DNA from 2 places in the Blautia sp. HA8986 genome. Region 2 is predicted to be linked to the other one. Evidence: riboswitches for the same ligand, from Rfam matches in the RefSeq annotation. Region 2 holds a riboswitch; the other holds the start of a gene.
The links. Region 2 has a riboswitch for cyclic di-GMP ahead of AC04Q4_RS10610 (response regulator). Riboswitches for the same ligand answer to the same signal wherever they lie in the genome.
Positions count from the first base shown of each region.

Region 1: linked by a shared signal. The riboswitch ahead of AC04Q4_RS06470 (PAS domain-containing protein) and the one ahead of AC04Q4_RS10610 (response regulator) in region 2 are both predicted to bind cyclic di-GMP.

Region 1 is NZ_JBWLUQ010000001.1:1,378,181-1,383,442, reverse strand. Features, by position in the region: gene AC04Q4_RS06480 (phosphotransferase enzyme family protein) at 1-558, shown strand, start outside; gene gnpA (1,3-beta-galactosyl-N-acetylhexosamine phosphorylase) at 598-2,760, shown strand; cyclic di-GMP riboswitch class I at 2,838-2,913, shown strand; gene AC04Q4_RS06470 (PAS domain-containing protein) at 3,060-4,691, shown strand; gene AC04Q4_RS06465 (urease accessory protein UreH domain-containing protein) at 4,878-5,262, shown strand, end outside.
Region 2 is NZ_JBWLUQ010000001.1:2,279,236-2,284,497, forward strand. Features, by position in the region: gene AC04Q4_RS10610 (response regulator) at 1-2,376, opposite strand, end outside; cyclic di-GMP riboswitch class I at 2,489-2,594, opposite strand; gene AC04Q4_RS10615 (hypothetical protein) at 3,001-3,933, opposite strand; gene AC04Q4_RS10620 (hydratase) at 4,161-5,262, opposite strand, start outside.

The DNA.
Region 1 (5,262 bases), 900 kb from region 2:
TCCGGCGTGCAGAAAGAAATCAATTTCGCGTTAGAACATGAAGAGATAGCCGATGTGTTCGGAGATCTTTTGCGGAAAGGAGAACTTCCCTTAAGAGTCACCCACAATGACACGAAACTGAATAATGTTATGATCGATCTTGCAACGGGAAAAGGCATCTGCGTGGTGGATCTGGATACTGTGATGCCTGGGCTTGCCATGAATGATTTCGGTGATGCCATCCGTTTTGGAGCCAGCACAGCACTTGAGGATGAAAAAGACTTAAGCAAAGTTTCCTGTAATATGAAATTGTATGAAGCTTATGTGAAAGGATTTCTGGAAAGCTGCGGAGATAAGCTTACCAGGAAAGAAATCGAGCTTCTTCCAATGGGAGCCAAGGTGATGACTTATGAATGTGGTATCCGTTTTCTTACCGATTATCTGGAAGGAGACCATTATTACAAGATCGACCGGGAAGAGCATAATCTGGACAGATGCCGGACTCAGTTTAAGCTGGTAAAAGATATGGAACAGAAATGGGATATCATGCAGGAAATTGTGCACAGATATCAGAAATAGATGATTTTCCTGAAAAAATATAATGGAGGTAGAACAAAAATGAAAGAGACAAAAGGAAGGGTAACGATCCCTACAGACCTTGATGTGATCCCTGAAACTCTGGAAATGCTGGATGAATGGGGAGCAGATGCTATCCGCGACTGTGACGGAACGGAATTTCCGGCAGAGCTGAAAGAGACGGGAGCCAAGATCTATGCCACATACTACACAACCAGAAAAGATAATGCCTGGGCAAAGGCACATCCGGAAGAAATCCAGCAGATGTATATCATGACAGCTTTTCACACAGCAGTTTCCGATACGCTGGAAATCCATCTGATGGATCATCTGTATCCGGATATGCTGGCTGTAAATACCAGAGATGATATTAAACGCTGGTGGGAGGTTATCGATCGTACCACAGGGGAAAACGTGAGCACAGAAGACTGGACTTATGATGAAAAATCAGGAAATATTGTGATCAGACCAGCCAAAGAATTTCATGAGTATACTGTAAGTTTTCTGGCGTATATTATGTGGGACCCTGTACATATGTACAATGCAGTAGTCAATGACTGGAAGGATGTGGAGCCGCAGATCACCTTTGATGTGCGTCAGCCTGCAACACGTGCACATTCCCTGGAACGACTGAGAAGATTTCTGGATTCCCATGATTATGTGAAGGTGGTGCGTTTTACAACATTTTTCCATCAGTTTACCCTGATCTTCGATGAGCTTGCCAGAGAAAAATATGTAGACTGGTTCGGTTATTCCGCGTCAGTGAGTCCATATATTCTGGAGCAGTTTGAAAAAGAAGTGGGATACAGATTCCGTCCGGAATTCATTATTGATCAGGGATATATGAACAATACATACCGTATTCCGTCAAAGGAATTTAAAGATTTCCAGGCATTCCAGAGAAGAGAAGTTGCCAAGCTTGCAAAAGAAATGGTAGATATTGTCCATGAATATGGAAAGGAAGCCATGATGTTTATGGGAGATCACTGGATCGGCATGGAGCCTTTTATGGACGAGTTTGCTTCTATCGGACTGGATGCAGTTGTGGGAAGTGTTGGAAATGGCGCAACATTGCGGCTGTTCAGCGATATTAAAAATGTGAAATATACAGAAGGAAGATTTCTGCCATACTTTTTCCCGGATACTTTCCATGAAGGTGGCGATCCTGTAAAAGAAGCGAAAGTAAACTGGGTGACAGCAAGAAGAGCGATTCTCCGAAGCCCGATCCAGAGAATCGGTTACGGCGGTTATCTGAAGCTGGCTCTGGAGTTCCCGGATTTTGTACAGTATATTAAAGAAGTCTGCCAGGAATTCCGTGTGCTTTATGACAATATCCGGGGAACAACACCTTACTGCGTGAAACGTGTGGCAGTCCTGAACTGCTGGGGAAAAATGCGCTCCTGGGGTAACCATATGGTACATCATGCAATCTATTACAAGCAGAATTATTCGTATTTCGGAATTATCGAGGCCTTAAGCGGTGCACCATTTGATGTTTCTTTTATCAGTTTTGACGATATCCGTGAGAACAAAGATATTTTAAAAGATTTCGATGTGATCATCAATGTGGGAGACGCGGACACTGCACAGTCCGGCGGAGCGAACTGGGCTGATCCTGAGATCCTTACAGCTGTGAGAAAATTTGTTTATAATGGCGGCGGTTTCATTGGTGTAGGGGAACCGGCTGCTCATCAGTGGCAGGGAAAATTCTTCCAGCTGGATGATATTTTAGGTGTGGAGGAAGAACGAGGATTTAATCTCAACACAGATAAGTATAACTGGGAAGAGCATAAGAACCATTTTATCCTGGAAGATACAGACGGAACTGTAGATTTTGGCGAAGGAAAAAAGAATATTTTTGCACTGCCTGAGACAGAAATCCTGATCCAGAAAGACCAGGAGGTGCAGATGGCAGTAAAAACATTTGGAAAAGGACGCGGCGTTTATATCAGCGGACTTCCTTACAGCTTCTGCAACAGCCGTGTCCTTTACAGGGCGGTGCTCTGGTCTGCGGCGGCAGAGGAGGAACTTCACTGCTGGTTTTCTTCCAATTACAATGTGGAAGTGCACGCTTATGTAGAAAATGGTAAATACTGTGTGGTAAACAACACTTATGAGCCACAGGATACTGTTGTTTACACAGGCGATGGAAGCAGCTTTGACCTTCATCTGGAGGCCAATGAGATCCGTTGGTATCAGATTTAAAAAAGCAGCTCAGATAAATCAGGAAGAGCTGTTGACAGTGCCTGTAAGTAAGGGTATAATAGTACAGATCTAAGAAAAGAATATATGGGCAAAGCAGTTGAAAAGCTGTGACGCAAAGCTATAGGGCCTTTAAAATGGCAGCCAGTTGCAGGGATTAGAAACAGGGAACGGTATAGTTGCATGTCTATATCCTGACCCTGTTTTTTTTAGTGTGTAAAAATACGTGAGAGTATATGCCCGTGCGTCATGGATCAAACTCGGGAAAACTGCTGCAGTTGGGAATACGGAGTGAATGATTGATGAATACGGAGTTGTTTAAAGGAGAAAAATTATATTCGTCTGGTGATTTTAAGCTTTGCAGGGAGTCATATGCTGCCATAAGTATTGCCCTTGAAGATAATCAGGCGGTAGGCATTATAGCCGGTTATTATGACGAGGATCTTACCATAGCATATGTGAGTGAATTTTTTCTGCATAATCTGGGATACGGTTATGAAGAATTTATGGAAGTGGTTTCGGGATCACTGAAAAATGTATTCTGTGGTGAGAATGATGATTTTATTCGGAATGAGCGTTTGGTGAAGATTCATGGTTCAGAGGATGTAAAGATGCTGAATAAAGAAGGAGCACCTGTGAAAATACGTGCCTATAAAACAGATTCCTTTGACAATGAGGGAACACCGCTCTGGATTTTGTCTGCTCATATTGATGAGATGCAGGAAAACATGCAGCTGGTCAACCAGGTCATAAGCTCAGGCTTCTGGTCTGTGAAATGTGATCAGCATGGAAAACCCACAGATGTTTTTTTTAGTTATGAATTTCGAAAAATGCTGGGATACCACAATATACTGGATTTTCCCGACAGCCTGGAAACCTGGCAAGCAGGAGTCCATCCCGGTGATATTGAAATGGTTGACAGGGCTTTTTATGATGCTTTTCGGGATTGTACAGACGAGACAAAATATGATGTGGAATACCGGATGCGTCTGGCAGACGGCAGTTATCAGTGGTTCAGGGACAAGGGCGAAGTCAGCCGCTGTGCGGATGGAACCGCTTTTCATATGGTGGGAATTTTTGTAAATATTGATAAAGAGAAAAAAGCAGCGCAGTACACTAGGAGAGCAGATGCTTTTCACCGCGCATACACGAAAGCCAACCTCTGTGAATATTATGTGGATCTTAAAGAAAACAGTTTTGATTCCATGAAAATGGAGGGAGAGCTGGCAGGAATGTTCGAGAAAAACATCACATGGGATGAGATGATCGGTCGTTTCACGGATACTTATGTGGTTTGGGAAGACCGTGAAATGATGAAACAATTTTATGATCGGGCTTATATTGCCAGGAAGCTGGAAGAGGGAAGCGAAGAAATCAATCTGGAGTGCAGGATCCTGATGAACGGAAATATGCGCTGGATACGAAATGTGATCATCCGGGACTCTGCCGGGGATACGCCCCGTTATGCGTTGGGTTTTGTAAGTGATGTCACAGAAGTAAAAAGAAAAGAAGAAAATCTTAAGGAAATAACCAACCAGAACAGGATCATGAATCAGCTGATTAAAGGTACGGTGAAGCTTGTTGACTGTTATGTAGCATGTGATCTGGAACGGGATATTTATCATTTTTACAGTCAGAATATGAATGACTCTGCATGTAAACCGGAGGGAAAATATTGCGAATTTGTAGAGTATATGGCATCCAGATTTAAGACCGTTTCCGGTAATCTTACCCTGAAGCAGGCTTTTTCAGTGGAAAATATACGGAAAATGCTGAAAGGGCCGGATGATATTTACCGTTTTGAATATTGTACCAGGGATGAGAAACAGTTTAAATCTATTGCAATCTCTCCACTTACATGGAAAGAGGGAAAGGCAGAGGAAGTACTGCTCATGGCTCAGGATACTACAGAAGAGAAGCTTGTGGAGATCTAGTCCCGCAGTTACGTGGCCGAATCGTGAAGATTCTGTGAAATCAGCTGCCACCATTGACAGAAGAAAAAGACAATAATATAATTAAACCTATCGCAAAAGTAGGATATAAAAGCTGTTACAGTAGAAGATATGATCTATTGTAACAGTTTTTTGTCTGGAAAATTTTATGAGAAAGGACGTAAAACAGTGAAACATACGGTTGTTTATATTGACGGCATGACCTGCATCAACTGTCAGACCAGGATCTGGAAGGCGCTGAGATCCACACCTGGGATTACAGATATCACAGTCAGTTATGAACAGTCACAGGCAGAATTTTCCTATGATCCGAAGCAAATCACGTTGGAAGAGATCGGGAGACTGATCGAGGATCTGGGGTATCAGGTGATCCCAACTGAGAAATTGAGGAGAAAACGATTTCTGCAGGCTGTTGGAGAGTTTTTTGTGATCGCTCTTCTGTTACTGGTATTGCAGCACTGGGGAATTCTTAACCGCCTTGCACCGGATTCTCTTGCTGAGACAGGAATGGGATATGGAATGCTTTTTGTGATCGGACTGATCACTTCTGTAC
Region 2 (5,262 bases):
TTTTTCCTGAAGCTCCAGGTAAATCGTTACCGTAATTCTGGTTCCCTTATGTAAGGTGCTCTCCACTTTAATATTACCATTCATCAGATTAACAATATTTCTGCTGATCGCCATTCCCAGACCAGTTCCCTGAACTCTGGTTGTCCGGTGATCATCTGCGCGACTGAAAGGATCAAACATGATTTTCTGGAATTCCGGTGACATACCGATTCCATTATCCTCAATCGTAAATTCATAGCATCCAAGCTCTGAAAATCCATTTGGCTTTTCCTCTATGGAAAAAATAATATTCCCACCATCCGGTGTATACTTGATCGCATTACTCATCAGATTCACAAACACCTGCTGAATCCTCAGACTGTCACCGCAGACATCCTCATGTTCAATGTGATTAATATGTATATCAAAATTATGTTTATGTTCATCAAGCACCGGTTTCGTAAGCGTAATAAGATTATCCACCAGTTCTGACAGATTGAAATCTTCCTGTGCCAGCGTCATTTTTCCGCTTTCGATACGTGCCATATCCAGCACTTCATTGATCAGCCCCAGCAGATGGCGGCTTGATTCTGTAATCTTGCTGAGACATTCAATAACTCTGTCCTGACTCTCAATATTTGCTCCTGCGATCGCTGTCAGACCGACAATAGCGTTCATCGGTGTCCTGATATCATGGGACATATTGGAAAGGAATTCTGTTTTCGCACGATTAGCATTTTCTGCAGAACAGTAAGCCTCTTTCAGTGCCTGACGGGATTCAATCTCTGCTTTTTTCTCCTGTGTCACATCCATGGATGCCAGCAATACTTTTACCAGTTTTCCATCCTCCCATTCCAGGGGTATGTAAGAAGCGATCTTATAAGTCTTTTCATCCTGGCTGCAATACTCAAACTTATAAATATCATTTTCACTTTTCAGTTTTTTCCGAATATTATCCGGGGCTATCAGGATATCTATAGCTTCCAATGGTTCCAGTGTCTTATATTTTTCAAGAACCTGCATCTGAAAATCATGATAAAATCCCAGAGGTTTATATATCATCTGTCCATTCAGATTGTAGAATTCATATCTGTCATTTTCCAGATCACAGACAACAAAACGGTCAACCAGACGCACAATACTCTGGATCAGCTGCTCCATGGAAGCATTATCCGCTGCCATCTGCAGATGCCGTGCACTCTCCACCTTTGTCTCTGTGATATCCCGCAGAAAGATCATGGCATATTCTGAATCCTCTATCTCGCCGCGTATGATCACATTACGGACCCATCGTTCTTCTCCATTCAGAGTGATACGGCACTCCAAAGCCAATTCGGTTTCCAGACCCTTCAGCCTTTCTGCAATATAACCACGGTCGTAAAAAGAGGATACCGCCTTCTTATCTTTCTCCACAACATAGGAATCCACAAAATGCCGGATCAATTCATCCCATGTATGACTCTGTTCAAAGACTGTCATCAGGGATGTTTCAACCTTAAAGGTATCAAAAGTATTCGCTTCCAGATTCACATAATACTCGCACAGATCTGCTTTCGTAAAAGCTCGGTGGAAAGCAGCAAATTTTTGTGCCTGCATGATTTCTTTTTTCTCCCCATCAATGTTAATAAAAATCCCGGCAATCCTGCTGGCAGAACCATCCAGACGGCGTATTACTTCTGCCGATGCCCGAAACCACTGGTATTGATTATCCTTCATTCTCATACGATACTCTACCTGGTATTTTATCTGGTTCGTCTTATCCTTAATTGCCGCCTGAAGCTGCACCATTACTCTTTCTTTATCCTGTGGATGCAGAAGATCTGACCAGGATTCCAGTTTATTCGGAAAGTCCAGAGTGTCATGATAGCCAAGCATTTTTCGGAATTCATGACTCCAGTTTGCATTCACAATCTCACTGTTTTCGTCACAGTCAAAATACCAGAAGCCGGAACAGATAGCCTCATTGAGCAGTGCCAGATTTACATGATCCCAGTTGACCTGTACGGACATAACCCAGATCTGTCTGCCCGCCTCATCTGTCGCATCTTCTTTATAAAGCCGTACATTATTCACTGTACCGTCTGCTGTAAGGATCTGTGATTCCCCTGCTCCGTGAAGCTGCAAAAAACGATCTCGATCCAGTATATCTTCCTCTCCATAAAAGAAATTTTTCAATGAGCCGTTTGTCTGCTTCATAAAAGAGTCGAATGTATATCCTGTACTATGTAACAGCAGATTGCTCACAGATAAAACAGACAGGTTTTGGTCATAATATCCTGTCATTATGCCTACCCCGCCATTATTTTCCAGTGTTTTCTGTACTGCCTGTGACATGGCCTGTGTCTGTCCCGGTACAGTCTCACTTAAAAAATATATTTTGTCTTCATAATTTCCCATTTTATAAAAATCCTCACTCTGTTTCATGCTTCGTTATCCTGCTTTTATCTATATACAGAGAACCTATCCCTGCCAGTTTTCTTATCCATTTTTGCATACAAAAAAGGACACCTTCCAAAACCTGCCAGCGTCCCTACTATATTTCTTTAACATCACACTGATTTTAGCCCCTTCTGGCTTTGCGGCCCTGCCTTTCAGCAGGTTTGCCTTGAAATAATTTCCATTTTTATCAAAAATAAAATACCATGAAGTTTTTCATACGTCAATAATGTTGGATAGAAAATCCGTGTATTTTGCGTATGCCAGGTTGCATTGTCAGGGATTAGGATGAATTTTGGCTATTTTGCACATTGATATTATTATCTGTTATACATATAGTAATATTAACAGGACTCCCCGCACCTCTCAACGATGTGCCCCAGGGGAGATATTTTTTTATATGAAGATATTATTGAAGAAATAATATAAAGTGGAGTTCTGGTTTAGGGAATTCCATTTTTATTGCTTGTATTTGCTTTGTTATTAGCGTACTTTGCTCCCATATGATATCCTGTTTTTTTCGCATATTTAGGATAAAAGAAAAGCCATGGCTCTGCCATGACCTTTCAATTTATATTTGCTGTCTTATTCAGCAGAAATACCTGCCAGTTTTACATTTACGTTATAAGTTGCCGGGTCTTCTGCTGCTGCATTATTGACACAATCAGCATCGGTACCTTCCATCCAGATATAAACACGCATTTTTACGCCATCATACCCTACGGAAGAAGCAATTTTTTGTGTGCCAGATGAAACTTCATAGTTCTTTCCAACCTTCGTGGCTATCCAGTTTTGACTATTCTGATCGGTATAAGTAGTAGCATAAATATATGGATAAGTCACTGCTACTGGTTTTAATTTTCCGTCTGTCTTCGTGCAATCCAGCACATCACCTTCTTTTCCTTTAGCTGTATTGTATTCTGCCTGCGGGTTTTTCTTATCACTTATGGCAAAAATGTATTCACCCTGTGATGGCTGTTTTTTTCCAACTTTATGTACTACAAAACCGACCCGGATCGCAGATGAGATTGGATTCTTCGAATCGCTGTCCTCAAAGCCGATGTCTGCTATGTAAATATCGGTAGGATCGCCGTTTGTTTTCAGAAAAAGGCTGGTATTGTAATAATCACTGTAATCTCCCTTTCCAAAGAGACTTGCTACCAGATTGGACTGATTCTCGGTTCCATTGGTAAATCCCAGAACTTTCTGGAAGCCGCCGCTGATCCGGTTGGTGGATACAGGATTCAGTCTTCCGGAAAAACTGTCCAGAACTGCTGCCGAACCATATGTTCCGCTGTAGGAATTGCTGATCTGCAGATTGACGCCTGCTCCTGCTGCCATACGGACTTTTGTTGTATGACGGCTTGTGTTGTATATATACCATGCGTATGTTGCTGAAACCACTGCGATCAGTGCAATAAGCAACGCAAAAGCACCTGTGGTAAGTCTGTTTCCTAGTTTTTTTCTGCTGGAAATATCTGATTTATTTATCTCATCAGAAATAATTGGCACCTCCATTTTCTGTTTATCGTCAGAGTGTCTCTTATTATACACTTTTGTACAATATCATACCATATTCCATTATTTTCATCAATTCATCATTGATGCTGTTTTTTTAAGTTTCTATTACAGTTTCCGTCAGTTTTTCACCTTCGGCTGACCGTTAAGACGGTATTTTCAGTGTTCAGAAAAGACCGGCGATTTTCACCTCGCCGGTCTTTTGCTTTTGGAATTTATTTTGTATTTTATTTACGGTTGTAGTTGATCAGGCAGCCTTTGAGGATGATCTCTCTCTCATCGTCTGTCAGCTCACCAAGTGTAACGTCGAACTCTTTCAGGGAGTCACCGTCTACTGTGTAGCCTTTGATCACGTCTGCCTTTTCCTCAACTGCCTTGCGGATTCCAGGGAAGAACAGGTAATCACCGTTCCTGAACGGAAGGTCTCCGGCCGGGATCAGGAATGGGAGCATACCCCAGTTGATCAGGTTGGAACGATATCTCTTGGTTGCGTACTCATTGGCAACGTTTGCCCAGCCGCCAAGTACCTTCTGGCAGGATGCAGCCTGCTCTCTTGCGGAACCATCGCCAGGTTTCACTGCAAAGATGGTGCTTCCTACACCAAGGTTTGTCTTGTCAACATCCGGATAGGATTTATGGATGGTTTCCATAACCGGTTTCAGTTCCGGAACTGCCTCAGCCGGGCACTGACCTGCCTGAATTGCCTTCTGTGCTGCCTGGATCTCTTTTGCACGGCCTACGTAAGCCGGGTCTTTTCTGGAGAGTGTGAACTCTGCAAGTCCAAGCGGATTGGAACGGTAGGAAGATGTCTCGCCGGATGGAATCAGCTCGTCAGTTGTGGTAACCGGATCGTGGATCTCGGAAACAACTTTCAGGATCAGGTTGTCTGCAAGTGCAGCCATCTCCGGCCAGTCCTTGATGTTCGGGCCAAACTGGATCTCAACGCTTGGATCTGCTACGCCCTTGCTGTCAAATACACGGTTCTCGTAGATGGATTTATCGAAGTAATATTTATGCTCGGAATAGCTTCCCTCAAACTCCTCTGCTGATGTAAGGAATCCCTTATTGGCAGCTGTTGCAGCAATGGAACGTGCATCCATAAGTGCAACAGAAGAGATCTGACCGTTCTGGATCTTGGAGCCTTCACGGTTCGGGAAGTTTCTGGTTGTGTGTCGGATACTGAACGCATTGTTGGCTGGTGTATCTCCGGCACCAAAGCACGGTCCGCAGAATGCAGTTTTCACAACAGCACCTGTTCCGATCAGCTCTGCAAGAACGCCGTTCTTAGCCAGCTCCATGTAGATCGGAGTACTTGCCGGGTAAACGCTT